DNA from 3 places in the Vibrio sp. Vf1514 genome. Region 2 is predicted to be linked to each of the others. Evidence: predicted binding sites of a transcription regulator. Region 2 holds the regulator's gene; each other region holds the start of a gene.
What was found. The regulator CRP, encoded in region 2, controls carbon source genes, mostly activating them, when cyclic AMP is high. The targets are predictions, from matches to a motif close to TGTGANNNNNNTCACA.

Region 1: the regulator CRP is predicted to act here: its motif matches at 4,983-4,998, upstream of mlc (sugar metabolism global transcriptional regulator Mlc).
Region 3: the regulator CRP is predicted to act here: its motif matches at 4,023-4,038, upstream of deoD (purine-nucleoside phosphorylase).

The regions. Positions count from the first base shown of each region.
Region 1 is NZ_CP197267.1:2,163,056-2,173,792, forward strand. Features, by position in the region: gene ACS18Q_RS09935 (error-prone DNA polymerase) at 1-2,538, shown strand, start outside; gene ACS18Q_RS09940 (chemotaxis protein CheV) at 2,619-3,560, opposite strand; gene mlc (sugar metabolism global transcriptional regulator Mlc) at 3,684-4,907, opposite strand; gene pyk (pyruvate kinase) at 5,199-6,644, shown strand; gene ACS18Q_RS09955 (patatin-like phospholipase family protein) at 6,726-7,913, opposite strand; gene cydH (cytochrome bd-I oxidase subunit CydH) at 7,932-8,021, opposite strand; gene ACS18Q_RS09965 (porin family protein) at 8,174-8,734, shown strand; gene ACS18Q_RS09970 (sodium-dependent transporter) at 9,231-10,691, shown strand; gene ACS18Q_RS09975 (MetS family NSS transporter small subunit) at 10,691-10,737, shown strand, end outside.
Region 2 is NZ_CP197267.1:2,859,137-2,869,873, forward strand. Features, by position in the region: gene kefB (glutathione-regulated potassium-efflux system protein KefB) at 1-977, opposite strand, end outside; gene kefG (glutathione-regulated potassium-efflux system ancillary protein KefG) at 979-1,548, opposite strand; gene ACS18Q_RS13305 (ABC transporter ATP-binding protein) at 1,685-3,607, shown strand; gene ACS18Q_RS13310 (TIGR02444 family protein) at 3,604-4,077, shown strand; gene ACS18Q_RS13315 (hydrolase) at 4,205-5,182, shown strand; gene ACS18Q_RS13320 (YheU family protein) at 5,271-5,480, shown strand; gene ACS18Q_RS13325 (phosphoribulokinase) at 5,575-6,444, shown strand; gene crp (cAMP-activated global transcriptional regulator CRP) at 6,687-7,319, shown strand; gene ACS18Q_RS13335 (DUF1338 domain-containing protein) at 7,402-8,196, opposite strand; gene astD (succinylglutamate-semialdehyde dehydrogenase) at 8,382-9,839, opposite strand; gene astA (arginine N-succinyltransferase) at 9,873-10,737, opposite strand, start outside.
Region 3 is NZ_CP197268.1:84,450-95,186, reverse strand. Features, by position in the region: gene ACS18Q_RS15230 (L,D-transpeptidase family protein) at 1-676, opposite strand, end outside; gene phrB (deoxyribodipyrimidine photo-lyase) at 666-2,093, opposite strand; gene ACS18Q_RS15220 (MerR family transcriptional regulator) at 2,103-2,903, opposite strand; gene ACS18Q_RS15215 (YbgA family protein) at 2,893-3,846, opposite strand; gene deoD (purine-nucleoside phosphorylase) at 4,150-4,860, shown strand; gene ACS18Q_RS15205 (IS1 family transposase) at 4,928-6,397, shown strand; gene ACS18Q_RS15200 (hypothetical protein) at 6,559-8,046, shown strand; gene ACS18Q_RS15195 (GGDEF domain-containing protein) at 8,027-9,607, shown strand; gene ACS18Q_RS15190 (DUF3302 domain-containing protein) at 9,817-10,194, shown strand; gene ACS18Q_RS15185 (HlyD family secretion protein) at 10,194-10,737, shown strand, end outside.

The sequences.
Region 1 (10,737 bases), 700 kb from region 2:
TGCGGCGGCGTGCTGATGCACAACGCGACCCGCCTGCCCCTGCAGCACATTCTGACCGCCATTCAACGCGGCCAGCCGGTTGAACATATTCAGGCTCATTTGGTGAGCAATACCGAGCGTGCGCTGCGCAGTCAGGCCAAGCTGAGTAAACTGTTTCCGCCCGAATGGCTCCAAGAGAGTGTGCGCATTGCTGAACGCTGCGAATTCCAGTTGGGTTCGCTTCACTACCGCTACCCCAGTGAGTTGGTGCCCGATGGCCACACGCCGATGGCCTACCTGCGCCAGCTCGTTGAGCAAGGCAAAGCGCTGCGCTTTCCGCACGGCGTGCCCGCCGACATCAACGCCACAATTGAAAAAGAGCTAACGCTGATTGACGAGCTTGATCTCCCCTACTACTTTCTCACCATTCACGACATTGTGATGTTCGCCAAACGCAGCGGCATTCTTTATCAAGGGCGCGGTTCGGCGGCTAATTCCGTGGTGTGTTATTGCCTCGAAATCACCTCGGTGGACCCCCGCCAGATCAGCGTGCTGTTTGAGCGCTTCATCAGTAAAGAGCGCCAAGAGCCGCCGGATATTGATGTCGATTTTGAACACGAGCGGCGCGAAGAGGTGATTCAGTATCTGTATCGCAAATATGGCCGTGAGCGAGCAGCTTTGGCGGCGACGGTGATCAGCTATCGCTTTAAAAGTGCCGTGCGCGATGTGGGGAAGGCGCTCGGCATTCATGAAGCGCAACTCGATTTTTTCATCAAGAACGTTAACCGTCGCGATCGCGGTTTGGGCTGGCAAGCGCAGCTCACTGAACTGGGCTTGGAACCGCAGTCGCTCAAAGGACAGCAGTTTATTGAACTGGTCAACGAGCTGATCGGCTTTCCACGTCATTTATCGCAGCACGTCGGTGGTTTCGTGATTTCCTCCGGCCCGCTGTACGAACTGGTGCCGGTTGAAAACGCCGCCATGCCGGAACGCACCATTATTCAGTGGGATAAGGACGATTTGGAGAGTCTCGGGCTGTTTAAAGTCGATGTGTTGGCGCTTGGCATGTTAACCGCGATTCGCAAGTGCTTTACCTGCATTGAGCAGCACCATCAGCGCAAACTCAGCATTGCCGACATCACTCGCCTGCAGGATGATGCCAACGTGTATGGCATGATTCAGCGCGCCGACACCATTGGCGTGTTTCAGATTGAATCGCGCGCTCAGATGAGTATGCTGCCGCGCCTGAAACCGCGCTGCTATTACGATTTGGTGATTCAGATTGCGATTGTGCGCCCCGGGCCGATTCAAGGTGACATGGTGCACCCGTTTCTCAAACGGCGCGATGGCATTGAAGACGTCACCTACCCGTCAAAAGAGGTGGAAGCGGTGCTCCAACGCACCATGGGCGTACCGATTTTCCAAGAGCAAGTGATCAAAATTGCCATGGTCGCCGCCGGATTTTCGGGCGGTGAAGCTGACCAATTACGCCGCGCCATGGCGTCATGGAAGAAAACTGGCGAGCTGGCGAAATTTCGCACCAAGCTGATCAACGGCATGCTGGCGCGAGGTTATGAGCTGGCGTTTGCCGAGCGGATTTATGATCAAATCTGCGGCTTTGGCGAATACGGTTTTCCGGAAAGTCATTCCGCCTCATTTGCCGTGTTGGCGTACTGCTCGGCGTGGCTGAAATACTACTATCCGGAAGCATTTTATACCGCGCTGCTCAATAGCCTGCCGATGGGGTTTTACAGCGCTTCACAACTGGTGCAGGACGCGCAGCGCCACGGCATCAAGGTGCTGCCGGTGTGCGTGAACGCCTCGCAGTGGGATCATCAGGTGGTGGAGCATGAACAGCAACAGGCGATGCGTCTTGGCCTGAGGCAGGTGAAAGGCTTCAGCGAACAAGGTGCGCAATTGCTGCTGAACGCGCGTCCGGCGCAAGGGTTTCATCACCCGGCGCAGCTGAAACGTTGCGGGCTCACCCAAAAGGACATGGAATCACTGGCATCAGCCAACGCGCTGCACAGCTTTGCGCATAATCGCTATGCAACCCGCTGGTCGATGATGGATTCGCTCTCCGATTTGCCGCTGTTTGAGCAACTCGACGAAGCGGCGCCGGCGCTGTATCAACAACCGAGTGATATGGATACCTTGATCGAAGACTACGCTTCGCTCGGTTTGTCGCTCACCCAGCATCCCGTGACCTTGCTCGATACCGCCGGCGAGCTGGGGCGTTTTAGCCGCATGCGCGATTTGGCGCAGTTGCCGCACAAATCGCTGGTCACCGTGGCAGGAATCGTCACCGGACGCCAATCCCCTGGCACGGCGGCGGGCGTGACCTTTTTCACGCTGGAAGATGATACTGGCAACATCAATGTGGTGGTATGGCAGGCCACTGCGCGGGCGCAAAAAAGCGCCTATATCAGTGCCAAAATGCTGATGGTGAAAGGGATTTTGGAACGCGAAGGCAGCGTGATTCACGTCATTGCTGGGCGGCTTATCGACCTGACGCCAAAGCTCCAACAGCTACACACTCAGTCGCGGGATTTTCATTAACGTTGCGCGCTGCGTTGGCTTCACCGACAAAAAAAGCGCTGACCATTCAGCGCTTTCGAATTGAAATGTATGGGCTGCGATTAGAGAATTTCGCGCATGCGATCTTGCACCGCTTCCACCAATCGGTCCGGCTGGAACTTGGAGATAAACCGGTTACAGCCAACCTTCTGCACCATGGCTTCGTTAAAGCTGCCACTCAGAGACGTATTGAGGGTAATAAACAGGTCTGCCATGCGCGGATCGCTGCGTACTTCATGCGTCAGTTTATAACCATCCATTTCCGGCATTTCGGCATCAGTGATCATCATCAGCAGCTCTTTGTTGATGTCTTTGCCTTTATCACACCAGCTTTTGAGTAGCTTCAACGCTTCCAGACCATCGCGACATTCGATGATGTTCAATCCCAGTTGTGACAGCGTGCCTTTGACCTGATTACGTGCCGTTGAGGAATCATCGACGATCAAAATGTTGCGACCAACCATTTCATCCACCAGCGCCGGATCCAGCACCTCTTCTGAGATCGATACGTCGTAGTCGATGATCTCGGCCAGCACTTTTTCAACGTCGATGATCTCAACAATTTGAGTCTGATCTTGCTCTTTAATGTGCGTAATCGCGGTCAGGTAGTTAGCGCGACCGGCCGATTTGGGTGGCGGCTGAATTTCGGTCCATGCCGTGTTGATGATGTTACGCACCTGCCCGACCAGAAAGCCCTGCACGGTACGGTTGTATTCGGTGATGATTAGATTTTGCTCTGGGTTTTCCAGACGCGACGGTGGAAACCCGATCGCGCGGCGCAAATCGATGATCGGCACCGGGTCACCACGTAGCGATGCCACACCAGTAATGTTCGGGTGCGACCCCGGCATTTTGGTGGTTTTCGGCATTTTGATGACTTCCCGAACCTTAAAGACGTTGATAGCAAAAATTTGGCGGCTATTTAAACTAAATAGCAACAGTTCGAGGCGGTTTTCCCCCACCAGATTGGTACGCTGATCGACCGTATTTAAGATACCCGACATACAAAATCCCAAGAAGAAGTAGAGACGCACTGTTATAGCTACACAGTATAGCTATATTTGTGGCTGGTAAATGTAACCTGAACGGCAAATGTAAACCGGGGAAAGGAAAAAACGAAGAAAAACTTATCCTTCCACCACTTTCATCAATAATAAACCATCATACAAGGCTTGTTTGATCAACGCGGCGCCCGGCATGGTCGCTTGCTTATAAAAGCGGGATTCCACCAGTTGCAAATCTTGATGATAAACCGGCAAGCTTTGCTCTTCGATGCAGCGCTGAATCGCAGGATACAGCACGTTTTTCGCCTGATTGATGACGCCACCAATCAGCACTTTTTCCGGGTTGAACAGGTTAATCACAATCGCGATAGCCGAACCGAGATAACGGCCCAAGGTTTCCACCACATCGACCGCAAGCGGATCGCCTTCAGCGGCCGCGGCACAAATGTCTTCAATCGTGATGTCATCGTGCGCTTTTTCGCTCAGCGATGACGCTTCACCAGCGGCAATACGTTCTGCCACTTGCTCACGAATCGCTTGTGAACTGGCCACGGTTTCCAAACAGCCAATATTGCCGCAATGGCAGCGTTTGCCCTGCGGATCAATCTGAATGTGGCCCAGCTCACCGATATTGCCATGACGCCCTTGCAGCACACGACCATCAAGAATGATCCCCGCACCCAAACCGTGGTGAATTGAAATCAAAACCGAGTTATCGACATCTTGCGAATGACCAAACAGCTTCTCCGCCAATGCCCAAGCGCGCGTATCGTTGGCCACAAACACTGGCAAACCGGTTGCTTTGTAAATCTCTGGCCCCAATGCCAAATTTTCCACATTGTAATGCGGCATTTGCAGCACGATGCCTTGATCGGAGTTGACCAAACCCGGCAACGTAATCGCAATGCTGGTCACGCGACCCAGTTGCTCAGCATAGGTTTGGAAAAATTCATCAATTTCAAACAATAGCCGTTGCAGCACGTCATCTTGATCGATTTCATGAATATCAATTTTGGTGTCGATCAGGACATCGCCGCCTAACTCATGGAGCGCGATGGTCAGGTAGCCACGTCCGAGACGCATGGAAAGAAATTGCCAACCTTCGTTGTTAGTTTGTAGCCCCACCGCAGGACGACCACGGCTGATGGCTTCTTGAACGGTGGTTTCGTGTATCAGGTGCGCTTCAATCAATTCGCGGGTGATTTTGGTGATACTTGCTGGCGCAAGTTCACTCTCTTTCGACAGATCGATGCGTGATATAGGACCTTTTTGGTCGATGAGTTTATATACACGGCCAGCATTGACCTGTTTGATGTGATCAATATGGCCTGGTTGAGCCATGTACATGGGGCGCTCCAGAATTCAGTAACCTGCCAATTTTTTTACTTTGCGAAGTAATTGTGAAGTCATTTGGTGAATAGCCGTGACAGGCATCACGCATATACTCGGAACTTTGTGTTTTCAGTCAAATAGTCATCCATTGATTCCCTGATTGAATGCGAGCTCAGCGGTTATTTTTCGTCATTAATTATCTTGTTGCAAAGCGTAAATATCGTTCAGAGCTCCCAAACTCTTCAAATATCTTGCATATACTTAAAACGTTTTACTTCCTCTGTCCGATCATTTCAGGAGATCAGAATGACCTCAGCATTACGAAGAACGAAAATTGTCACCACTTTAGGGCCTTCAACAGACAAAGGAGAAAATCTGGAAGCGATCATTCGCGCCGGAGCAAACGTCGTACGGATGAACTTCTCACACGGTTCGGCCGAAGATCATAAAATTCGCGCGCAAAAAGTCCGCGAAATTGCCGCCAAATTGGGTCGCCACGTGGCGATTTTGGGCGACCTGCAAGGGCCGAAAATCCGCGTTTCGACGTTTAAAGAAGGCAAAATTGAACTGGTTGAAGGTGAACGTTTTGTGCTGGATGCGGATCTCGCACCCGGCGAAGGGGATCAAGATGCAGTAGGCATTGACTACAAAAACCTGCCCAAAGATGTGCAACGTGAAGACATTCTGCTGCTCGACGATGGCCGCGTGCAGTTGCTGGTAGTCGCGGTTGAAGGCAGCAAAGTGCACACCACCGTCCTAGTGGGCGGCCCGCTGTCGAACAACAAAGGCATCAACAAAAAAGGCGGCGGGTTATCTGCCGACGCGCTGACAGAAAAAGACAAGCGCGACATTCAACTCGCAGCAGACATCAAAGTAGATTACCTTGCCGTGTCATTCCCTCGCAATGGGGCGGACATGGACTACGCTCGCCGTCTGGCGCGTGATGCCGGCCTTGAGGCGCGTCTGGTCGCGAAAGTGGAACGTGCCGAAACCGTCGCCAGTGATGAAAATATTGATGACATCGTGCGCGCATCCGACGTGATCATGGTCGCTCGCGGTGACCTTGGGGTGGAAATCGGTGACCCCGAATTGATTGGGGTGCAGAAAAAGCTGATTCATCGCGCTAAAGCGCTCAACCGCGTGGTGATCACCGCCACTCAGATGATGGAATCGATGATCACGAACCCGATGCCAACACGGGCCGAAGTGATGGACGTTGCCAACGCCGTACTCGATGGCACCGATGCGGTCATGCTGTCCGGTGAAACGGCTGCAGGGAAATACCCGGTCGAAACAGTGAAAGCGATGGCTGAAGTGTGCATCGGCGCGGAGAAAATGATTGAATCCAATCAGCAGAACTACCGCATTGACCGCTCTTTCACGACTGCAGAAGAAACGGTGGCCATGTCGACCATTTACGCGGCCAACCACTTGGAAGGCGTCAAAGCGATGGTCACACTGACCGAATCCGGTCGCACGGCTCTGATGACCTCACGCTTAAATTCCGTGCTGCCAATCTTTGCGATGTCTCGCAATGAAGCAACGCTCAACCGCTGCGCGCTGTATCGTGGTGTGATGCCTTTTTACTTCGACAGCAAAAGCGGCACGGGCTTTGAAGTCGCGCAAGCGGCATTGGAAGCCCTGAAAGAGAAGAAATTGTTGTCGTTTGGCGATCTGGTGATCATCACACAAGGGGACATCATGGAGGTGGAAGGTTCCACCAACTGCATGCGTATATTGCCCGTCCTTTAACCCGCACTCAGCAAAAAGGCCCGCTTGGCGGGCCTTTCTTCGTGATACAGCAATGAACGTGAAACAGGTGACGACGGTGCGCTATTCCCCGCGATCAGGATAAAGACCCGCCGCTTGCTTGAGCCGCTGTGATTTCAGCTCATTGGCATTCAGATAACTGCTGACAAACCGCATGCCCGCTTCACGGCCCAATTCATAATCATGCATCAAATCCTCGACACTGCTGAGCAGCGAACTGGATTTGAGCGGCGAACTGGGCGCGATTTGCACGATAAACGTGTCATCGGGCGGCGTTCGCAAAAAGTCACACGTCAGCGAATAGGTTTGATAGTGAACCATCAACATATCGGCGAGGCCCGAATCAAATTTGTCGCCAATGAGATGACTTAACCGATAAATATCATCGGCGCCAAACAGCCAGCGACCGCCGTTGAGTGTGCCAAGATGTTTGTGCTCCATTTTCGCTAACTTCGATTTTTCAATCTGTTGCGAGAAAAAGTTGTTCCAATCTTCTTTCCACTGCACCAGTTTGTTTTGCCACTGGTGCTGAATGGTGTTAAACGAATCTCGAAACCACTGCACTGGCTCATGGTCGGTTTCTAACGGCACGGGCGCCCCCGGTTCTTCATCCAGACTCTCAGTACGAATGACCGCGATAAAGCGCGCTTCTCGGCGCCACGCTTCCTGCACGGGAATCGAAGCGGAAACTCCACCATCGATGTACGGCTGATGCGCTAACTCCACTTCCCGCGGGTACAACCGTGGGATTGCGCAAGTCGCGATCAGCACATCGCGCCATTGCGGGCCAAGAATCGGAAAATAGAAATCGCTCAGTGTGCGTGTCGAGGTGACCGCGGCAAACGCTTTTCGTTGCCCCAGCACCTGACGCCCCATGTCTAAGTCGAGACGATAAGGAAAGTCACAAATCCTATCCAGCGCCCAATCGAGGTTTAAATACTGCTTACGCCGAATGTAACTGAATAGGTGAAAGAATTGCGGGTCGGTGGTGAGGTCGACAATAAACGACTTGCCCAGCTCGGGCTGACGGCACAGAAATGCACTGAGATTGAGCGCGCCGGCTGACGTGCCAAAAAATTCTTCAAATGGGTCAAAGTTGGACAGCATAAATGCGTCCAACACCCCAGCAGTAAAAATCCCTCGTTGCCCGCCCCCTTGAGCGACCAACGCATTTTTTCCGCCAATAAATTTGGAGAGTCGAGCTAAGTCGACTCGAGTGTCCAATTCAGAGACAGTTCCACTATTCATCATAAGCAGAACCCTTATTGCTTAACTTGTGATGGCGATAATTCCAAAGCCAATCAAAACTGCAAACACGGTCACTACGACACAAAGTGCAAATTTGAAATCGCGTTCCATACAACACCTCCTTCGTGATAACGAATTAATAACAGGGGTGCGAGACATGTTCAAGAATTGCTGGTTTTTCGTGCACGATTATGAAGTTACTATCACAATTACTCAACAGGTCGAGAAAAATTTCGAGGTTTGCCATGCGTTATCGGTATTTTATGCTTATCACGGCACTGGCCATCACGCCCACTCAGGCCGCAGTGTATCTGACGCCTTTTGTCGGCTACACCGCAGGCGGCAAGGTGGAGGACAGCCAACGTCAAAGCCACGCCATTCAAGGTTCGGAAAGCTATGCCTTGGCGTTAGAAGTGCCTTATGAAACCGGCCGTTTGGGGCTGTTTTATGCCACCCAGCGCAGTGACATCAACACGCTCAGCGACACCATCACCATGCACTACCTCCACTTTCAAAGCAGCATCTACTATCCTGCCGATGACAAACTCTCCAGCTACCTTGGGCTCGGTCTTGGCGCCTCATATGCCGATGCAGATTGGGTCGACGACAAATACGGGTTTTCCGCCAGCATCTTTACCGGGCTCGACTATCGTTTGTCACCGAACATCGCACTCAACACTCAGTTTCGTTGGTTAGGAACGGTGGTCGATAACGACACCAGTACGGTGTGCACGTTCGGCGATTCAGACCGTTGTGTGATTCGCTTCCAATCAGACTGGATGAATCAGTTCTCCGCCAACCTCGGTCTGACGATCCAGTTTTAACATCCGTTTTGCGACCAAGGTTAAAAAATGGAGAGATTCACTGGCGAGTGTATATTTTTCAGTCATACGCACTTTCATTAAATACAGTTATATCAATTGCAATCAGAGTTCATACCAGTCGAATCATTTATTGATTTCTGTTTATAACAAACATATAACTAATTAAAGCGCAAAAAAACAACAAAGAGGCCAACAACGCAGAACAAAATCATGTTTACAATCTATTGCCTTGTGCGAAAGATCTCTGTAGTCTCAAAACCAATGCGTAGCTGATTATTTCAGATTTCGCAAACACACATCGTAAAACTAAGAACAATATTCTGAGTTTTCTGCCAGCTAATAATATTTAAAACTAACTTTTTGCTGATTCATGGATGATAGAGCAAACTTTTAACACTCAGACCACATTCTGATTGGTTATTAACTATCATGATGAAATAAGCAGCACAAGCTGCAGAAAAGCTTCATACCTCAGGGAGTTGTAAAGGAGTAATCTATGAAGCGAGAACAATGGGGATCCCGTGCCGGGTTTATCTTGGCAGCTGTCGGATCGGCAATCGGTTTGGGTAACATCTGGCGTTTCCCATACATGGCCTACGAAAACGGCGGCGGCGCCTTTTTCATTCCTTATCTGTTTGCCATGATCACTGCGGGTATTCCGTTCATGATCCTAGAATTCTCTATGGGTCAAAAACACCGCGGTTCGGCCCCGAAAACCCTAGCACGCATCAATGCAAAATTTGAGTGGCTTGGTTGGTTCCAAGTGGGAATTGCCGCCATCATCGCCGTGTACTACGTGGCAGTTATCGGTTGGGCGATTTCATACTTTGGCCTGTCATTTAGCCAAGGCTGGGGAACCGACACCAACGCCTTCTTCTTCAGTAACTACCTCAACCTTGGTGACAACTCACCGACGAATCTGGGTAGTATCCAATGGAAAATTGCCATCGCGATGGCGATTGCATGGGCCATCACTTATGCCGCTATCGTTGGCGGTGTGAAATCCGGTATTGAACGTGCATCGAAAATCATGATGCCCGTGCTGTTCGTGATGGTGATTTTGCTCATCGCTCGCATGATCTTCCTTCCAGGTGCTTTGGATGGTGTGAACTACATGTTCGAACCCGACTTCAGCAAAATCTGGGATGTGAAAGTATGGGCAGCAGCTTACGGTCAGATCTTCTTTACCCTGAGTATCGGCTTTGCCATCATGCTGGCTTACTCAAGCTACTTGCCTGAGAAATCAGACATCACCAACAACGCGTTTATGACGGTACTGATCAACTGCGGCTTCTCGATTCTGGCCGGTATCATGATCTTCTCGGTGCTGGGCTACATGGCTCAAGAGCAAGGTAAACCGCTGACGGAAGTTGTTTCAGCAGGTGTCGGCTTGGCCTTCGTCACTTTGCCAGCAGCCATCAACTTGCTGCCAGCGCCATACATCCTTGGCCCACTGTTCTTCCTTGCTCTTGTGGTTGCTGGTTTGAGCTCGCACATTTCGATTCTGGAAGCGGTTACGTCAGCCATCATCGATAAACTGGGCTGGAGCCGTAAGAAAGCAGCCAACGTGGTGATTGGTGTCGGTTTCATCGTCTCTATGGCGTTTGCGACCAACGGCGGCCTGTTGCTGCTTGATTTGGTGGACCACTTTGCAAACAACGTGGGCATCATGGCCAGCTGTCTGGTTGAGTTGGTGCTGATGACTTGGCTGGTGAAAATCTCTGACGCGCGTAAATACGTGAACTCAATTTCTGATTTCAGTGTGGGTGTTTGGTTTGATATCTGTCTGCGCTTTATCTCACCGGTCATTCTGGCGGTCATTGTCGCAACCAAGTTAAGAACGCTACTGACTGAAGGCTACGGCGGTTATGACCTAACACTGGGTTGGGTAATGATTGCAGCGCTACTGGTTGTCGGTGTTGCCGTTAACCTTACCAACCGCAAGGAGAGCTACTAATGACTACAAGTGCCATCATCATGATGATCATCGGTTTAGGCATTAC
Region 2 (10,737 bases):
ATGCTGCTGCGCGCTTTTGCGCGGGTGCCCGACAAGCGTGCCAACACATACAGGATCAACCCTTTGACCACCACCAAGCCGATCACCGCCAGCACGATCTGCACCGGCATCAGCGCCAATAAGCCGAGATCGACCGCCATGCCGACCGCGATAAAAAATAAGCCCAGCAGCAGCCCTTTGAACGGCTCAATCGCGATTTCCAGTTCATGGCGAAATTCGCTCTCCGCCAGCAGGACGCCCGCAAGAAAGGTGCCGAGCGCCATCGACAACCCCAGATTTTGCATCAGCAGCGCAATGCCGATCACCAGCAGCAGCGCCGCGACGGTGAACAGCTCACGCACGCCACTGAGCACAATATAACGAAACAACGGACTGAGCAGATAATGGCCGCCGACCAGCAGCCCCACAATGCCGCACAGCATCCACACGCCATCAAGCCAGTTGCCGCCGGTGTTTCCGGCCAGCACCGGCATCAGCGCGAGCATCGGGATCACCGCGATGTCCTGAAACAGCAACACCGCAAATCCAGATTGGCCGGTTTCACTGCGCGACCAGCCTTGCTCTTCAATCACGCGCAGCGCAATCGCCGTCGATGACAGCGCCAAGCCCATGCCGATCACCAAACAGCTTTGCCAATTGAACCCTAGCAGGTAAGCAATGCTCGCCAGCACCGCCCCGGTCACCAGCACTTGCGCGCCGCCCAGCCCCAAAATCGGCCCGCGCATCTGCCACAGTTTTTTCGGATTCAATTCCAAACCGATCAAAAACAGCAGCAGCACCACCCCAAATTCGGCGAAGTGCAAAATGGCATTCACATCGCTAATCAGCCCCAGTCCCCACGGACCGATGGCCACGCCCGCCAGCAAGTAACCGATCACCGACCCCAAACCCATCCGCTGCGCCAGCGGCACCGCCACCACCGCCGCGGTGAGAAACACCACGCCGCTTTGTAGAAAATCGCCCGTTAACGAGGCCATGTTATCGCCCTCCGCCCGGCAGTGGGTTTTGCAACCAGTCGAAGTACGCTTCCGCGTGTTGATAACGCTCGACATCACTGACATTGCGCGCCCAGTACAGCACCAAGGGTTCCACCCACTGCATGCGACACAGCGCCGCCGTCAGCTCAAATGGCTGGAGAATTTCACGCATGGTGTAGCGGTTGTAGCCATCGGAGGTGAAGGCATCTTGATGGCCGCCAGCCGTCACCACGCTGCGCCACACTTTGTCTTTCATCGCACTCTCATTGCCAAACGCAAATCCTTTACCAAGCACGCGGTCAATCCACTCTTTTAACAAGGCCGGGCAGGAATACATGTACAGCGGGTGCTGAAATACAATCACGTCGTACTGCAACACGCGTTGGTGCTCAGCATGGACGTCGATGAAGAAATCGGGATAGGTGGCGTACAGATCGAGGATCGACACATGCTCCAGCGCGGCGATCTTTTTGATCATCACCTGATTGGCGACCGAATGATCCGGCTCGGGATGCGCGTAGATCACCAGCACGCTGGGCTTATTGGATGGGCACGTTTCAGCGTTTGTCATTCCTTGACGACACTCCGTTTTGTTAACAATAAGTGACTTCGCATCATAACCCAATTTGCATAATGATCGACATTTATCCTTATTCCCCCTACTATTCCGAGCGAAAAAATTAAAGGCCAAAACAGACGATATTTTTATGATTACCTTCTCTGACATTCAGTTACTGCGCGGTGGTAAACCACTGCTCGATCAGGCTTCGGCAACCATTCAACCCGGCGACAAAGTCGGCTTGGTGGGGAAAAACGGCTGCGGTAAATCCACCCTGTTCGCCTTGCTGAAAGACGAACTGAGCATTGACGCCGGCTCGTTCAGCAAACCGGCGCAGTGGGAGCTGGCTTGGGTGGCGCAAGAAACGCCAGCTTTGGAGCGCAGCGCACTGGAATACGTCATTGACGGCGATCGTGAATACCGCGATTTGGAACGCCAACTGGCAGACGCGGAGCGCGCAGACAACGGCAACAAAGTGGCCGAACTGCACGGCCACATCGACACCATTGGTGGCTACAGCATTCGCGCGCGCGCCGCTGAGCTGCTCGATGGTCTGGGCTTTTCTCAAGAGCAGATGAGCTGGAGTCTGACTCAGTTCTCCGGTGGGTGGCGAATGCGACTCAACCTCGCACAAGCGCTGATCTGTCGCTCCGATTTACTGCTGCTGGATGAACCGACCAACCACTTGGATTTGGACGCCGTGATGTGGCTTGAACGCTGGCTGCAGAGCTATCCGGGCACGCTGATCCTCATCTCGCATGACCGCGACTTCCTCGATCCGATCGTCGGTCGCATCATTCACATCGAGAACGAAAAACTCAACGAATACACCGGCAACTACTCATCGTTTGAAACCCAACGCGCGCAGAAGATGCTGCAACAGCAAGCCATGTTCCAGAAGCAACAAAAGCAGATGTCGCACATGCAAAGCTACATCGACCGCTTCCGTTACAAAGCGTCCAAAGCCCGCCAAGCGCAGAGCCGCATCAAAGCCCTGGAACGCATGGAGAAAGTGCTGCCAGCGCAGTTTGATAACCCCTTCAGCTTTGAGTTTCGTGAGCCATCGGCACTGCCGAACCCCATTTTGATGATGGATGATGTCAGCGCAGGCTACGGCGAGCGCCTGATTCTAGAAAAAATTCGCCTCAATCTGGTACCGGGCAGCCGCATCGGTTTGCTGGGTCGAAACGGCGCGGGTAAATCCACGCTGATCAAACTGCTGTCCGGTGAACTGAAACAGCAAGGCGGCGATTTCACCTATTCGCAAGGCGTAAAAATTGGTTACTTTGCCCAGCATCAGTTGGAAACGCTGCATCCGGAAGAGACGCCGCTGCAACACATGATGCAGATTGCGCCTGACAAAAACGAACTCGAACTGCGTAACTATCTGGGCAGTTTTGGCTTCCACGGCGACAAAGCACTGGATAAAGTCGGCCCGTTTTCCGGCGGCGAAAAAGCGCGTTTGGTGCTGGCGCTGCTGGTATGGCAAAAGCCGAACCTGCTCTTGCTCGACGAACCGACCAACCACTTGGATCTCGACATGCGTCAAGCGCTCACGCTTGCGCTGCAAAGCTATGAAGGCGCCATGGTGATCGTCAGTCACGACCGCTATCTGCTGCGCGCGACCACCGATGATCTTTACCTCGTGCACGATCACCAAGTGGCACCATTTGATGGTGACCTAACCGATTACTACAAGTGGCTGACCGATCAGCAAAAAGCGCAGCGCAAAGAGACGCAAGCGCAAGCCCCGGCCAAAGACAACACCAACAGCGCTGCGGCGAAGAAAGAGCAAAAACGCCGTGAAGCCGATTTTCGTAAGCAGACTGCGCCAATTCGCAAAAAGCTGACACAGTTGGAAACGAAAATGGATAAGTTGAACGCCATGATCGCTGAAGCGGAGGAACAATTGTCCGATGCCTCACTGTATGACACAGAAAATAAAGCTAAACTTACACAAGTACTCGCCACGCAGGCCAACGCCAAGTCCGAACTCGAAACCATTGAAATGGACTGGATGGCAGAGCAGGAAGTCTTGGAAGAGATGGAACAGGAGTTCAACAGTCAATGAGCCACGAGCACGTCAGAATCCCCCTCACGTTGGAACGACTATGGCAATTCAGTTTGCAGTATTACAGCGTGCGCGAGGTGAAAGAGGCGTGCTTAAGCTTGCAAAACAACTTCAACGGCAACGTCAACTTGCTGCTCCTGCTCAAATATCTCGACGAGCAGCAAGTCACGCCGATCGAAAACGAATGGCAGCAGGTGATCGACTGCCTCAGTCGCTCAGAAACCCTGCTGCACAGTTACCGCGAGATGCGTCGTAAGATGAAAACCCATCTGCCCGATACGCTCTACCGCGAAGCGCTGCAATTTGAACTGCAACTCGAAAAGCAGCAGCAAGCGGATTTGGTCGACTGCATCAACCACCTCACCTTAGAAAATAGCCACGGCGAAGCGCTCACACTACGCTACTGCCGCCAACTGGGCGCAGAGCATCTGGCGGCCGTATTTATGAAGCCCGTGCCACCCAGCTATTAATCTCGTCATCGGCTATCCCTCTCATTTGGGGCAGCGCTTCACAAAATGTCACCGCCACTCGCCGAATCGACTCATCTGAGGTAACTTGGGTATATACTCATTCAATCATTCGGTATTGGTTTGAATTATGACCCAGTTTGTGGCCGCAACCGGCTTGAAAAACCCGCATTTGCAAACGCTGTTTCCGCGTTTCATTCGAAAAAAAGCGCTGTTTGAACCGGTGTGGCAAACCCTCGATACGCCGGACGGCGACTTTCTCGATCTCGCTTGGAGTGAAGACCCGCACCACGCCGATGCGCAAAATAAGCCGCTGTTTGTGCTATTTCACGGCTTGGAAGGCTGTTTCTACAGCCCGTATGCCAATGGCTTGATGCACGCGTTTGCTCGCGACGGCTGGCTATCAGTGATGATGCATTTTCGCGGCTGCAGCGGCAAACCCAACCATTTGGCGCGCGCGTACCATTCCGGTGAAGTGCAAGATGCGCGTTTTGTCTTGGAAACCTTGCGCGAGCAATTTCCTTCGCAACCCATGATTGCGGTCGGCATTTCGCTCGGCGGCAATATGCTGGTCAACTATCTGGCCGAGTTCAACCACGATCCCATCGTTAGTGCCGCAACCGTGGTCTCTGCGCCGCTGGATCTCGCCGCCTGTTCGGAGCGTATCGAACACGGGTTTTCCAAACTCTATCGCACCTATTTGCTCTCGTCGCTCAAACAAAATGCGCTGCGCAAACATCAGTTGCTGAAAGGTGAATTGGGGCTGTCGTATCACAACATCAAACGCGTCACGCGCTTGCAAGAGTTTGATGATCTGATCACCGCGCCCCTGCACGGATTCAAAGACGCGCAGGATTACTATCAGCGCTGCTCAGGCATCCACAAACTCAAAGACATTCGCGTGCCCACGCAAATCATCCACGCCAAAGACGATCCATTTATGACCGATGCCGTGATCCCCAAATTTGTCCTGCCGGAAAACATCGATTATCGCTTGTTTGATCAAGGCGGCCATGTGGGCTTCCTTAGTGGCTCGCTACTCAAACCGACCTTCTGGCTCGAACAATCCCTGCCCGCTTACTACGCAAGCCTGCGCGACAGCATCTGATCTGCACTGACTCGCTTGGCACTGACGCCTTCCCTCGAAGGCGTTATACTTGGGCATTCAACCACGAACATAAAAGCAAGAGGTATTTATGATCGTTCCGTGGCAGCAAATCGCGCCGGATACACTCGACAGTCTGATTCGTGAATTCGTGTTACGCGAAGGCACCGATTACGGCGAAGTCGAGATTTCGCTGCAAGAAAAAGTCGATCAAGTGAAGGCACAATTGCAGTCTGGCGAGGCCGTGATCGTCTATTCAGAATTACATGAAACCGTTGATATCAAAGTCAATCAACGCTAACGGATGACGACAGTCATCTTTTCCGTGCTATAGTGATTCGACTTGGGCTGTGTTGAAACAGCCCGATTTTATGGACTCAGAGACAAGGTTTGTCATGTCAGCGAAACACCCTATTATCGCCGTCACCGGTTCGTCGGGCGCCGGCACAACCACGACCTCAGAAGCATTTCGCAAGATGTTCAATATGATGGACATCAAACCCGCGTGGGTGGAAGGCGATAGCTTTCACCGCTTTACTCGCCCAGAGATGGACGTCGAGATTCGCAAAGCGCGCGAGCAAGGTCGTCACATCAGCTATTTTGGGCCGCAAGCCAACGACTTTACCGCGCTGGAAGACTTCTTCCGTCAGTTTGGGAAATCAGGCACCGGTCAGGTCAGACGCTATCTTCACTCCTTTGACGAAGCCGTGCCGTACAATCAGATGCCGGGCACCTTTACGCCTTGGCAGCAATTGCCAGAAAACTCCGATGTGCTGTTTTACGAAGGGCTGCACGGCGGGGTGGTCGATGGCGAAGTCAACGTCGCACAACACGTCGATTTTCTGATTGGCATGGTGCCGATTGTGAACTTGGAATGGATTCAAAAATACGTGCGTGACACGCGCGATCGCGGCCATTCTCGAGAAGCGGTGATGGATTCGATCGTGCGCTCGATGGACGATTACCTCAATTACATCACGCCGCAATTCTCCCGCACCCACATCAACTTTCAGCGCGTCCCCACCGTCGATACTTCCAACCCGCTCAATGCGAAAGGCATTCCCAGTTTGGATGAAAGCTTTGTCGTCATTCGCCTGCGCGGCATTAAAAACGTCGACTACCCCTACTTGCTGGCGATGATTGATGGCTCGTTCATGTCGCGCCACAACACCATTGTGGTACCGGGGGGGAAAATGGGCTTTGCCATGGAGCTGATCGTCAGACCGCTCCTGCAACAGCTGATAGAGTCAGGGAAAATTGGCTAATCATACCGTCACTGTGTCGATTACTTTTCATACCGTGATCATGTGCACAATTTTGCGTAGTTTATCCGTCCCCCGACACGATTAAAATCAAGAAATCGTTTGGGAAAAAGGATACTATTCCATACCGAAACACAAGATAACTTGCAGCAACAAGAAAGTCCTCTTATTCTAGAGAATCCAAAATAAGGCTTCGCTAAAATATGGATAGCAGCAAGCGTACCCTGCAGAGGAAGTGAGATATTATGGTTCTAGGTAAACCTCAAACCGACCCAACACTAGAGTGGTTTCTTTCACATTGTCACATTCATAAGTACCCTTCAAAAAGCACGCTGATTCACGCGGGCGAGAAAGCAGAAACGTTGTACTACATCGTCAAAGGTTCTGTAGCGGTACTGATCAAAGATGAAGAAGGTAAGGAGATGATTCTGTCTTACCTCAACCAAGGTGACTTCATCGGTGAGCTTGGCTTGTTTGAAGAAGGTCAGGAGCGTACTGCCTGGGTTCGTGCAAAATCTCCTTGTGAAGTAGCGGAAATTTCATTTAAGAAATTCCGTCAGCTGATTCAGGTTAACCCGGACATCCTGATGCGCCTGTCTGGTCAGATGGCTCGCCGTCTGCAAGTGACCAGCCAAAAAGTGGGTGACTTGGCGTTCTTAGACGTAACCGGTCGTATTGCACAGACCCTACTGAACTTGGCGAAACAACCCGACGCGATGACTCACCCAGACGGCATGCAGATTAAGATCACTCGTCAAGAGATCGGTCAAATCGTTGGCTGTTCACGTGAAACCGTGGGCCGCATCCTGAAGATGCTGGAAGAGCAGAACTTGATTTCTGCACACGGTAAAACCATCGTGGTGTACGGCACTCGTTAATCGACGTCGCAACAGCATTACACAGAAAAGCCACCTTCGCGGTGGCTTTTTATTTGTGTCGATTACGGTCAACGTGCCGTGGTTATTTGCTGTCGGTGCTTTCAAAAATCTTATCGGCTGATGCCGCGACAAACCCGGTGTAGAGTTCACCGTTGGCCATGGGGTAACGCTTGGCAAACTCATAAAAGCCCCCCGGAATGATCTCGCTGCCTTCAAGGAAACTCACTGGCACTTTATCCGCCATGGTCGATGACTGCTCCAGCAGCACGTCGGGTGAGCCCTTCACTTCGCCGCCAGATTCATTGATGGTGAAGCCTGCGCTGCGTAGGTGATCGTTCACCTGTTTCACTTCATCCAGCGTCTTCAACTGATTCACGCTCACGGTAAAGTGGTTAGCACCGTAACCATGTGCTGCCAACCAAGCCGCGTATTCGCTCTCTTTCGCCAGTTGCAGATAATCAGCGTAACTCAGATCCCACAAGCGGCCACCGTAGAGGAATGCCGCGTGCTGAAGTTGCGTCACATCCACTTGCGCCGCCAACTTCGCCACAATCGATTGCAGCTCAAGCGAGCACGCTTCCACTTTCAGTTCACTGATGAAGACTTTCGGTTGCAGCGGGTCTGGATGCTCAAAATGTTTTGCCACCAGCTTTTTGCTTTCAAACACGTAATCACCGCACGGCGTGTAGCCCAATGCCAGAAACGGTTTAGCCAGTGTTTCCAGCCCCAACGGCGCGATATTAAAGGTGCGCAGGGCGATGTGGTCGTTGATCAACACTTCGTCTTCCTGAAGCAGTTGATGCACCTTGTCGGCCGACGGACAAAGGCGTCGAATGTAGTCATTCCATAGGGATTCAAAAAGAACTGCTGGCGTCATAACGCCTCCTTGTCTGCGCTGCTCTGCAAGCAACCTGGGTGATTGGATTCTATTGCCCAAGTGACTACTCACGACTTGGGGCGACGATACCGATTTATTGTTGTTCTGGTAAAAAGTGGCTACCCGATCCGAAGCCCGAGAAGGACCGGGTAGCCTTCAGCCTGTGACGTAAGCTAAATCATCAATTACAGTTCGATACCCGGGCTCAACGTGGCTGGCAATTCAGTGGCCGAACCTTCCATCGACGCCATCGGATACGCGCAGTAGTCCGCCGCGTAGAACGCGCTTGGACGCAGGTTGCCCGACGCGCCCGGGCCACCAAATGGCGCATCGCCACTTGCGCCTGTCAGCTGACGGTTGCGGTTCACAATGCCAGCGCGAATGTGGTCCACAAAGTATTCCCACTCGCGGTCATCAGTGGTGACCAGACCCGCCGACAGACCAAACTGGGTGTCATTGGCCAATTCAACCGCCTCGGCCAGCGTTTCGTAACGCACCACTTGTAGCAGCGGGCCAAAGTATTCGTCATCTGGTAGCTCGGCAATCGGCGTGACATCGATGATGCCCGGCGTGACAAACGCCGCTTGCAGACCGCGCGCTTCCAACAAAATTTCACCGCCCAGCGACTGTAAGTTTGCCTGCGCATTGAGAATCACGTCTGCGGCCGCTTTGGAGATTTGTGGCCCCATAAACGGTGCAGGCTCTGCAAAAGGTTGGTCGATGCGCAGCTTCTGAGTGGCTTCCACCAGACGTGTGATCAGCGTATCGCCCTTGTCGCCATGCGGCACGTACAAGCGGCGTGCACAGGTACAGCGTTGACCGGCGCTGATAAACGCCGATTGAATGATGGTGTACACGGTGGCATCCAAATCACCATATTGATCGGAGATCACCATCGGGTTGTTGCCGCCCATTTCCAGTGCCAGCATCTTACCGGGTTGTCCTGCGAACTGACGGTGCAGCAGATGCCCCGTATTGGCGCTGCCGGTAAATAGCAAACCATCAATGCCTTTTGACTGCGCGAGTGCAATGCCGGTCTCTTTGCCACCTTGCACCAAGTTCAGCACGCCTTTCGGCAAGCCCGCTTCTTCCCATAGTTTCATCGCCACTTCCCCCGTCCACGGGGTTTGTTCCGATGGTTTGAAGACCACAGTGTTGCCTGCCAGCAGCGCAGGTACGATGTGACCGTTTGGCAGGTGGCCCGGGAAATTGTACGGCCCAAAGACCGCCATCACGCCCAGCGGACGATGACGCAGCACAATCTGGTTGCCTGCCGCTTCACGCACGCTTTCACCGGTACGGTCGTGGTAGGCTCGAATCGAGATGGCAATCTTGCCAGCCATGGCGGCGGCTTCGGTGCGCGTTTCCCAAATCGGTTTGCCAGTTTCTTTGGCAATCACTTCCGCAATGGCTTCGGCGTTGGCTTTAACCTTTTCAGCAAACGCCAGCACCACTTTTTCGCGTGCCGCGAATGGCAGTTTCTTCCACGCAACAAACGCAGTGCGCGCGGCTTTCACGGCATCTTCAACCTGAGCGGGCGTGGCACTGTCGCCCTGCCAGACGATTTCGTTGTTGTATGGGCTTAAAGAGGTGAGGTGTTCCCCCTGACCAGCCACCCATTGACCGGCAATCCACTGAGTCATTGTCTTGTCCTTCAATTCGTTACTGTGCGCTGATTATTGCGCTAGGATGCGCAGGAAGTCGCCTTGGTCGACTTGCAGCGCGGCTGCCACGTTCGGCGCAATAATCACGGTTCCCCGCTCACGGTTATAGGCTGCTTTCGCCGCCGTCGCGCGGAAATGTTCAAATGAGGTATTACACATCAGGAAATCCTGCGAGCTGGAATGCTCGGCGATCTCCACCTTGGCACGCACCGAGTCGCGCACCGATTCAATATTGCGCAGGTCGCATTCCACAGACGGGCCCGCATCAAAAATGTCGACGTAGTTACGACAGGTAAAGCCCTCTTTTTCCAGCAACTTCAGCGCCGGGCGGGTTTTCTCATGCACCTGACCAATCACCGCCTGCGCTTCTTTGCTCAGCAGGTTGATGTAAATCGGCAACTTTGGCATCAAGTCGGCGATAAAGCCTTTCTTGCCGATGCCGGTCAGGTAATCCGCCATGGTGAAGTCAATGGAGAAAAAGTGCTCTTGCAACCATTGCCAAAATGGTGAGTTACCATCTTCGTCCGACACACCGCGCATCTCCGCAAAAATGGTTTGCGAGAATCGATGTGGATGCTCGGCCATCATCAGAAAGCGGCATTTCGACATCAGGCGTCCGTTGAGTCCCTCGCGAAACGGCGGGCGCAAAAACAGCGTGCAGATTTCCGAACAACCGGTGTAGTTGTTTCCAAACGTCAGCAACTTAACCACATTGTTGACGCCCAGTTTTGGCGAGGCATGCACAATGGTGCTGATGTGGTATGAGTAAAACGGAATATCCCAGCCCACGGACGCTTCGATGCCGGTGGTCCCGGCGACTTCACCGCTGTCGGAATCAAAACCAACCATCAGGTAGCCTTCATCGCCCGGCTGGTTG
Region 3 (10,737 bases), on a different replicon from region 2:
CCCCCCGTTGCACCTGTTGGAACAGCCATTCGATATCTTTCGGATCCATACGAATGCAGCCGGAACTCACGCGCATGCCGATGCCAAAATCTTTGTTGGTGCCATGAATGAGGTATTCCCCATTGCCATAACCCAAACGCAGCGCGTATTCACCCAATGGGTTTTCTGGCCCCGCTGGCACCACTGCAGGCAGTTCAATGCCTTTCGCCAAATACTCTTGACGAATCGATTGCGGCGGCGTCCACGTCGGATTCGGCCGTTTTTGACTGATCACGGTTTCCATTTCTGGCGTGTCCCGACCAATGCGGCCAATCCCCACCGGGAAAATATGTACTTTGCGGGTTTCCGGTTCGAAGTAGTACAAACGCAGCTCGGCCAGATTGACGACAATGCCTTCGTACGGCACTTTCGGCAAAATAATCTTCGAGGGGATCATCAAGACAAATCCCTCTTGCGGAAGAAACGGATCCACGCCGCGGTTGGCAGCCATCAAGGCCAAAAAGCCAACATCATACCGTTTGGCAATTTCTGCCAACGTTTCCCCTTTGTCGATCACATGATACTGCGTATTGCCGACCATGCTGCTGCCTTCCATCGGGAAGTCATAAGTGGCGGCCCAGACTTGGCTGGCAAAACTGGCGGCGAACGCCCCCAACACCAATAACTTACGCAACATGCTCCACATCATCCTTCGCTTCTTTATACAAGCGTAAGGTTACTTCCCTTTCTGCTTTGTGATCAACTATCGGCTGCGGATATAACAGAGAGTTAACACCGCCCCAGTTGGACGGGGCATGAATGTGCGCCTCTGGCACCGTGGCCAGTTCTGGAACCCATTGGCGAATGAAACGCCCCTGAGGGTCAAACTTTTCCCCTTGCGTGGTCGGGTTGAAGATACGAAAGTAGGGCTGGCCATCACAACCGGTTGAAGCGCACCATTGCCAGCCACCATTGTTGGCGGCGTAATCGCCATCCACCAAATGCTGCATGAAGTACCGCTCCCCCCAACGCCAGTCGATGTGCAGATCCTTGGTGAGAAAACTCGCCACTATCATGCGCAGGCGATTGTGCATCCAGCCCGTTTGGTTCAATTGGCGCATCGCCGCATCGACAATCGGGTAGCCCGTGTTGCCTTCGCACCAACGGGCAAATTTGGCTTCATCCGTCCACCACGTGAGGCGCGCGCCCCATGCTAGAAAATCTTTGCTCTTGGAGAGCTTGGGTTCGAAGGTCAGCAAGTGCTGATAAAATTCGCGCCAAATCAGCTCACTTAACCAGGTTTGCGCGCCGTCAGACAACGCCCCCATGTCCGATTCTGCATACACACGCGCAATACACTGACGCGGCGACAACGCGCCAATCGCGAGATAAGGCGATAACGAACTGGTGCCGTCCTGCGCCGGAAAGTCACGCTGCTGTTTGTAGTCATCCAACTGCTCTTGGCAAAATGCGCGCAAGCGGCGGCGAATGGTGTCGAAATCGACCGGCCACGCATCGCTGCTGACACGCGGGTGGGTAAACGGCTGCGACTCACACCAGAGCAGCGATTGCAACGCCTCGGGAAGCGACCAAGGCTTCGCGGCGCGGCTGGCTTGAATGCGCGGCGGTGAAAATTGGGCCAACCAAGCGCGTTTAAATGGCGTGAACACCTTAAAATAATCGCCCTGCTTATTGCGCACACTCCCCGGTGGCATCACGCATTTATCGTCAAACGACTGCCATTCAATCCCTTGCTGGTGAAGGCGCTCTGCGGCCTGTGCATCGCGCTGCTGCTCATTGAGTTCATAATCGCGATTGGCCAAGACCTGATTGGCATGTAACGCGCTCGCCACTTCGGTCACGGCATCAACTGCCTCGGTAAACGTCGCCACTTCGCGATACAGCAGCGGCACATTCAACGCCGCCAACTCGGTTTGCAAGGCAAACAGACGCCGATGAATGAAATCGGCCTGCATCGGCGCCATATCGTGCTGTTGCCATTGCGTCGGCGTCGCCACAAACAGCGCGCACACCGCTTCATCGCTGGCGAGCGCTTCATTGAGCGCCGTGTTATCCACCGAGCGCAGATCGCGCCGTAGCCACACCAGTTTCATTGCGTGCTCCTATGTATTGACCAGCGATTGCAGGACATCCGATAAAAACAGGCGGTCGCCAAATTGCATCGCCAAGCGCTGCTGCGCCTGCATTTGGCTTTCCGCCAACCCGCGATGAGAAAACAGCGCCAGCGCGTTGTAAGCTGCCAAAGCATCGTTGTCGACCAAACCGGTCATGTCTTCAACGCCATCTAAAAACGTCACATTGTAGCCTTGCTCGGCCCACGTCACGGCCCACAACCAAGCCAGCAAACTGCCAGTCGGGTCAAAGCTGACCACCAAGCATTTGCCTTTGTGCGCCGCTTTGTTTTCCGATTCCAAAATGCTGGATAACTTGCTGAGCATGATGCTGTGAAACAGCCCTTTTTGCAGCGACCGCAGCGGCCCTTTGACTTTGTCTAACGCATCCACCACTGGCAGCAGAAACTGGCGTTCCACGTGATTGAGCGGGTATTCCTTCATCACCGTCGCCAGCACACTCTCGGCTTTACCGCGATTCAACTGTGCCAACGCGCTCAACAGTGTTTCACACTCTTCGAGTTCGGTATGCAGTTCTGGGCTTTTCGCGATGTCCCCCCCACTGCCTTGCAACAACTGGCTGACTTTACCAATCGACACCCCTTTCAATAGCCAGCTTTGGATCTGGCGAATGGTCTGAATGTCGGCATCGGTGTAAAGGCGGTGGCCTTTCGCGGTGCGTTGCGGCTGAACCAGATTGTAACGGCGCTGCCACGCGCGCAGCGTGACCGGTTTGACGCCAGTGATTTCCGAGACTTCGCGAATGGCGTACAACGTTTGCTCACAAGCCATAACGTAATTTCAACTCCTGAGGATGTGGATCCAGATAACGCTGTTTGCTCAAGTACGCATCGGGATACATCGATAAATAGTGTTTGATGAGTGTCAGCGGCGCGAGTAGAGGCAGCGTTCCGCGTCGATAATCGTGAATCAGTTGCGCCAGCTCCGCTTTTTGTCGGCGGTCGAGCGCGCGCTTAAAGTAGCCCTGCAAATGCATCAACACGTTGGTGTGGTTTTTTCGGCTCGCACGATGGCTGAGCGCCTGCATCAGCCCCAAGCGATATTCACGAATAAATTCATCGGTCTGATAGTGACTAACATTGGCGACCAAACGGCCCAACGCTCGATACGAGAGCGGGTGGTGCGCCATCAAGGATAATTTATAACGGGAGTGAAACTCCACCACCTTTCCAGCACTCGGTTCATCGCCAAGGCAGCGATAAAAATCATCCAAACAGAACACACGGGTGATGAAGTTTTCGCGCAGCACCGGATCATTCAGACGGCCGTCTTCTTCCACTGGCAACCAAGGCATGGCGCGCATTAAGGTTTGGGTGTACAACCCCACGCCCTCTTTTTCAGCACCATGTTGTTTATACACTTTGACACGCTCCATGCCGCAGGTGGGCGATTTCGCGCAGACGATGTAACCGCGTAGCTGATGCTGCTCAAGTTCCACCACTTTGTGTTCAGAGTACGCCAGCAGCGCATCGGTGTGATCGCGGCTCACGTTGTTGGTCTCGACCAGCGCGATGCGCTCGTCGTTAGACACCAAACGAATGGTCGGGCGCGGCACGGGCAATCCCATCCCCACTTCCGGACACACCGAGACAAAATCAAAATAGGGCGCCAGCTCTTGTGTGACGAACTGACTTTGCTTGTGCCCGGCATCAAAACGAACTTTCTCTCCCAGAATACAAGCACTGACCCCAACACGAATACTCGCTGATTCCATCTTGGCCTCCAACTTATACAAACGTAAACTTTGTATAAGATATAGCACACACGCCAAGAGTTATACAAACAAAATTCTTGTACAAATAAATCAAACGTTTTCCCGAATCGATTGCCTTACCACTTTCAACACATTTAGTTATCAATAGAGCTTATCAATCACTCTCCGACTCATTTTGTGACAAATCTCTCAAGGAGCCTTGGGGTTACTGGCTAGTATTGCCGCAACAGATGATTCATCAGTCAACAAAAACCGTAATTTGTATCGGTGTATAGGATGACTGACCTACTTTGGAGAGAAACGATGGCTACCCCACACATTAATGCACAACCAGGTGATTTTGCGGATACTGTGTTGATGCCAGGTGACCCACTGCGCGCAAAATTCATTGCGGAAACTTACCTGGAAGACGTACAACAGGTTTGTGACGTTCGCAATATGTTTGGCTACACCGGCACCTACAAAGGCAAAAAGGTGTCAGTGATGGGCCACGGCATGGGCATCCCATCGTGCAGCATCTACGTTCACGAACTGATCGCTGAGTACGGCGTGAAAAACATTATCCGTATCGGTAGCTGCGGCGCGGTACGCGATGACGTCAAACTGATGGACGTGGTGATCGGTATGGGTGCCTCTACGGACTCGAAAGTGAACCGCATCCGTTTCAGCGGCCACGATTTCGCCGCCATTGCGGACTACGATCTGCTGGAAACCGCAGTCAATCAAGCGCGTGCGAAAAATGTACCGATCAAAGTGGGTAATGTATTCTCCGCCGATCTGTTCTACACACCTGAGCCAGAAATCTTCGAGAAGATGAAAAACCTTGGCATTTTGGGTGTTGATATGGAAGCGGCTGGTATCTACGGTGTTGCCGCCGACCTCGGCGCACGTGCACTGACCATTCTGACCGTATCTGACCACATTCTGCGTGGCGAGAAACTGAGCGCAGAAGATCGTCAGAAATCATTCCACGACATGATGCAAGTGGCTCTGGAAACCGCAACCAATATCTAATTTGAAGACTTACACTCCGCAGCCGGATTTAACCGCCGGCTGCCAGAATTACCCCGAGGGGGCGATCGTGTCTAACGACCAATTACCGGCGGATGCTGATGGTTTGCAACTCAACTTTTGTAAAACATTGGCGTGTGACAACTTTGGACTGAGTGACGCAGAACGTTATGTCCTGCAACGCGCAAACCCCAAGCGTCCATCGATGGTTTGTCGTGAATGTGGAGCTTTCCCCCCCTTACTTAACAACCGTGAAGTGCTCAACGAACTTCATCGCCTGCGTCAGCTGCACAGCGAAGGGCTGCCGGCATGTCGCAATGACGACTGCGCCAACGTTGGCTTGTCCGTCCATACCCACAAGCACCTCTATCACGCCTTTGGCTACAGCGGCGACCGCCAACGGTATCGTTGTAAACAGTGTCATGCCACCTTCGTGGACAAATGGTCCGGTGCCAACAAGAAACTCAGCTTTCAAGAGACCTTGCTCGGCCTGCTCTTTATGGGCTACTCCGTGCGCGAGATCTGTCGCAAGCTCAGCATCAATCCCAAAACCTTCTACGATCATGTCGATCACGTTGCCAGTCGATGCCGCCGTAAATTGGCGATGATCGACGCGCGCTGGGTCAACCATGCCGAATCTTTCCAGTTCGCCTCCCGTTACATGCCCCTGCAACCACAAAGCAACAACGGCGTGTTGTGGATTGCAACCGGCGATGCGCGAACCGGTTACATTTTGTGCCAGCACGTCAATTACTCAGCGCAAGAAGAGCCTGCGGGCAGCGTCGATCACAATCCGTATGGCTTTCCAGCTCGTTTTGTGTCCCGTGAACACTCTTCAGAAGCCAATCAGCCAGTTCCTGATCCGTCACCGATTCTGCGTGAACGCATCGACCAGAAATATCAAACCATTCTGGCGCGCGGCAACGTCGAAGATCCGATGGGCAATCTGACCGTGTTTCATTACCCATCCAAAGGGGCGTTGATTCGACCACCGTACACCTCCTACGCTCATTACTTGCATGTGCTGGATATGTGCGAAGCAAGCAAACGGGTGTCGATTTTCATGCCGCAAGATCCGGTGTTGCGTTCAGCCGCACTGAGCGTGTGCCTGTCGCGCATTCGCGACAACAACGTCGACTTGATGTACGTGGAAGAAGACCACGGTTGGCAGCCGATGGGCGAGTTCAGCAAAACCAATATCGTACTGATGGGGTGGTGGCGCGATCGCTGGGCCATTGCCAGCCAAGCGAATGGTGACAAAGGCATTTGCTACCTGGCCGGCGACAATGGTGAGCCGCAGCAGTGGCTGCAATCGGCTTCGATTCGTCAAATCGAGTTCTATCAGCAACGGTTTCAACTGCTGTTTGAATCCTTCATCAATGAACCGCGTCGAAAACTGCGCCCGGGCGGGCTACAACCATTACTGGATATTTTCCGTGCGTGGCACAATCTGTGTTATCAGGATAAACATGGCTTTACAGCGGCGCAAAACCTTGGGCTAACTCAACACCCATTAACATTAAAAGAGCTTTTATCCTAAACACTTGAAAGATTTGCCTTACAAAAAATGTGAACTAAGGTCAATAAATGTGCCGATAGCTAGTCAATCGGCTCAATTTATTGCTGTAATGAGTGCGAAAACCGAACGGCTCCATATAATGAAGCTGTCATTCAGAGCCGCAAAGCCAAGGATCATGCAGTTTGGATAAAAGCCAGTACCTACTTAAACTTGAAATTGACCAACTTCGGCACCGCATCGAGTCTGAACCGCAGCAAGTGCTAGCGGTGGCGGAGCAATGCTTAACGCGGGCCAAACAAATCGAGTTTTCTGACGGTATTCTGCAATCGCTGATCATCATGTCACGCTGTCTGTGGTGTGACATGGATTACCGCGCTGGCCTCAAAACCATCAAACAAGCCTTTACCTACCAAAACAGCCTCGAGACCGACGATTACCTGCCGGAAATTCTTCATGTACATGCCCTGCATTTTTGGGGACAAGCCAAGTATTATTCTGCGCAGCAATTCTGGATCAATGCACTGGAACAAGCCGCGTTGGTGGAAGAAAACGAAATTCTGATCGAATGTTTGATTGGTCTTGGTAACGTGTGGCGCATCACCAACGAACACAAACTGGCGGGTGCGACTCACGAGCTCGCGGTGAAAGTGGCCAATAACACGCGCATTCACTGGCTGGAAGGCAAAGCGCGAATTTTGTGGGCATGGGATCTCTACCTGCTCAACCAATACGTTGAAATGCTCACGGTACTTGATGGGGCCGAAGAAGCGTTACGCGGCCATCCCGATCGCACTTGGCAAGCCGAAGTGTGGGATTTTCGCGGCCTTGCACTGCTGGGGTTAGAGCGCCTCAGCGATGCGGAAGAAGCCACCCAGCGCGCGCACGAGTTGGCGGTGAAACACGATTTAGTGTGGATGAAAGCCCACTCATTTATCAGCCGAGCTCGGCTGGAACTGCTGCGCAAAAACCTCGATCACGCGACCGAGCTGCTGCAACTCGCCGAAGCCTCTGCCGACAAGTTTGATAATGGCGAGTTGCTATCGCAAATTTGCTACCAACAATCACGCGTGGCAGAAGAGCAAGGGGATTTTCGCGCAGCGCTGGCCGCCTTTCGCAAATACCGCCAATTTTCGACCGCCATGCTACGTGAACAAACCATTCGTGCCGGTTTGGATAAAGCCAGAGCATCAAAGCGCCAACTGGAACAACGCGCCCGTAAGCTGATCAACCGCGTTCGCGCGCAACATGAATACGATCCGGAAAAGCACCTGTCGAATGTGGTGTCTGAAACCTATTGGTGGGAACAAATGGTGCAGTTTAAAGCCGAGCTGCAACACGCCACCCATTCCGTGATTGTCATTCAGCACCATGACGCCCACTTTCTCGATGTCTGTACCGAACTGGTGCATTCGCTGTGCGCCTCCCAAGATTTACTCTCTCGCCTCAGCAGCCAACGTTTGGGACTGCTGCTGGCCGAAAAAGACGACGCAGCCCAGCAGGTTTATCAAACGCTACTCAACATGCTCGCGATTTATCCGTGGCAACGCAAAGGGCTGAGCGGCGAACAGCCCATCGTGACGCTGCACAGTATTCTGAGTTTCCCGTTTACCCTCGAACAACTCGAAGAGATGTCACCACAGGAAGAGTCGTATGGAAGCTCTACTCAATAAGATTCAAGATGCCGGGCTTGATGCCACGTCCGTGTCCGGTGAAGAAGCGATTATTTTCTGGGATCATGTCCGCCAGCACGTGGCTTCAACCGCGGAAGAAAAAGCGCTCAGCCTCACGTTCAGTGCTGAATACCGCGCCGAACTGAACCAACTGTCAACCAGTATCGAAGAGCTGCGCGCGGCGCTGCAACTGCTGCTGGGCAGTACATCTTATGAACTGATTCTGTCGTTGAAAAACAGCCTCAGCGAACGCTTGATGGAGCAAGGCGACTACAACGCAGCGCTCACTGAATACATTTCAGCGTCGAACATTGCCGTCGAACAAGGCTACATCGATGATTACGTGCTGGCCGTGCTTGGCATGGGTAACTTGTGTGACGCGTATGGCGATCACAATCGCGCCCTGCGCTACTACCAAAAAATCGACAGCATCGATCACGCCATCTCCAGTCGTTCACTGCGCCTGCGCTACAAACTTTACATGCTCGCCTGCTATCTGCACCTGCGCCGCTTTACCGCGGCCAACGATTTGATCAAAGAGTGCGAAGAGCTGAGTATTTTGGTCAGCGACAAAACCTTGACCGGGCAAATTCTGCTTTATCAAGCCAAGCTCTACCGTGAACAAGGCAAGCTAGAACAAGCGCTGTCGATGTTAGGCAACGTGCAATTTACACTGGGGAATGTGCACTCAAGCTGGCTGTCGAACATGATTCGCATCGAAAAAGCCTACTGCTTAATCGCGCTCAACAAGCCGCATTTTTCCAACTTCATTCTGGAGTCGACCGAAAAGCGTTTGCCAAAGTTGGTCGCGCCGATGTTGGAAAAGCATCTGTACGAAGCGTTCAGCGATGTGTGTGAACGCCAAGGCTTGTATCGCACCGCGCTGAACTACGAAAAGAAAGGCTTTCGCATTGAATCGGATCTGATGAAACGAATTCCGATCAGCGAGCTGGGTGCAACTCAGCTACGCCGGCTGGCACGCTTTGAGCTGCAATTGAAACTGATCTTGTCGGAGCTGGAAAATCGCGAGCTCAAAGAAACCACCGAAAATCAAAAGAACACCGTGGCTCAGTTGCAGCAAGATGTGTTCACTGACCCACTCACCAAGCTGCACAACCGCCGCTGGTTGGATGTCAAACTCAAAGATTTGCTGCTAAATGAAACATCATTCGCGTTTCTGGTGGTGGACATCGACCACTTTAAATCCATCAACGATGAACTAAGCCATCTGGTGGGGGACAAAGCGATCGTCAATGTGTCCAACGAGATTGCCCGCTACTTCCGTTTTCGCGGCACGTCCTGCGTTCGCTTTGGCGGTGAAGAGTTCTTGGTGATTTTAGAACATGCCACGCTCGAGCAAGCCGCAACGCACGCCGACGCCTTCCGTGAGCGTATCTACCAATTCGATTGGCAAGACATTCTCGGCGAACGCGGCCTCACCGTGAGTGTGGGCGTCACACTGCATCGCGATGGCGAAAATACGCAGCGCACCTTCTACCGCGCCGATAAAGCGCTCTACCGAGCCAAAGCCAACGGCCGCAATCAGGTCTGTACCGAATAACCCTTCGTCCCTTATCAAGAGCAGCACAGCCTTAATGTGCTGCTTTAATGTGCCGCGCCACAAAACGTGATCCACGGCCAAAATCACGGCCAATCTCCTCTCCTCAAGTGCATTATATTCCGATGAGTAATGGAAACTTGTTTAATATAAATAAAGCGTTATGTAAAAACTAACGCCAAATCACTTCACTTGGTTACAAGGACTTCACCATGTTTTTAGATTATTTTGCCCTCGGGTTATTGATCTTTGTTGCCTTGGTTATCTTCTACAGCATCATTGTCATTCATGACATTCCGTATGAGATCGCCAAAGAACGAGGCCATCCCCACCAAGACGCCATTCATGTGTCCGGCTGGGTAAGCCTGTTCACGCTGCACGTGTTATGGCCGTTCTTATGGATTTGGGCCACGTTATGGCGCAAAGACCGCGGCTGGGGGTTTGCCCAATTACAAGAAGAGCAGCACGACATTCATCACCGCGTTGATGAACTGATTGATGAAATCAACACGCTCAAAGCCGAAGTGGCAGCGCTCAAACAATCCGCGCCAACAGCCGCCAAAGCCGAACCCAATGAGGAGCAACGCTGATGGATCTGTTACTCATTTTGACCTACACCGCCCTGTGTGTGGCGATCTTTAAAATTTTTAAGATTCCCCTCAACAAATGGACTGTCCCCACAGCGGTACTCGGTGGTGTGGTGTTGATCGGCACCCTGATTTTACTGATGAACTACAACCACCCTTTCACCGCCATTGGCGGTCAGGTGTACAACACCACGCCGATTGTTTCGAGTGTGCGCGGCAAAGTGATTGAGGTTGACGTGGAACCCAATACACCACTGCGCAAAGGCGACATTTTGTTCAAAATCGATCCCATTCCGTTTGAAGCCGCGGTCATTCAGAAACAATCAGCACTCGCCGCCGCAGAACAAGATGTGTTGAGATTGGAAGCGGAATACAAACAAGCCACCGCAGCCACGGTCAAAGCGCAGGCTGAACGCGATAAAGCGCAGCGCGAGTTCGCACGTTACGAAAAGGGCTTTAAACGCGGCGCATTTACCGCGCAACAAGTCGACACCACCCGCCAAGCGTACAAAGGGGCGCAAGCCGGTTATGAGGCGGCTCAAGCAT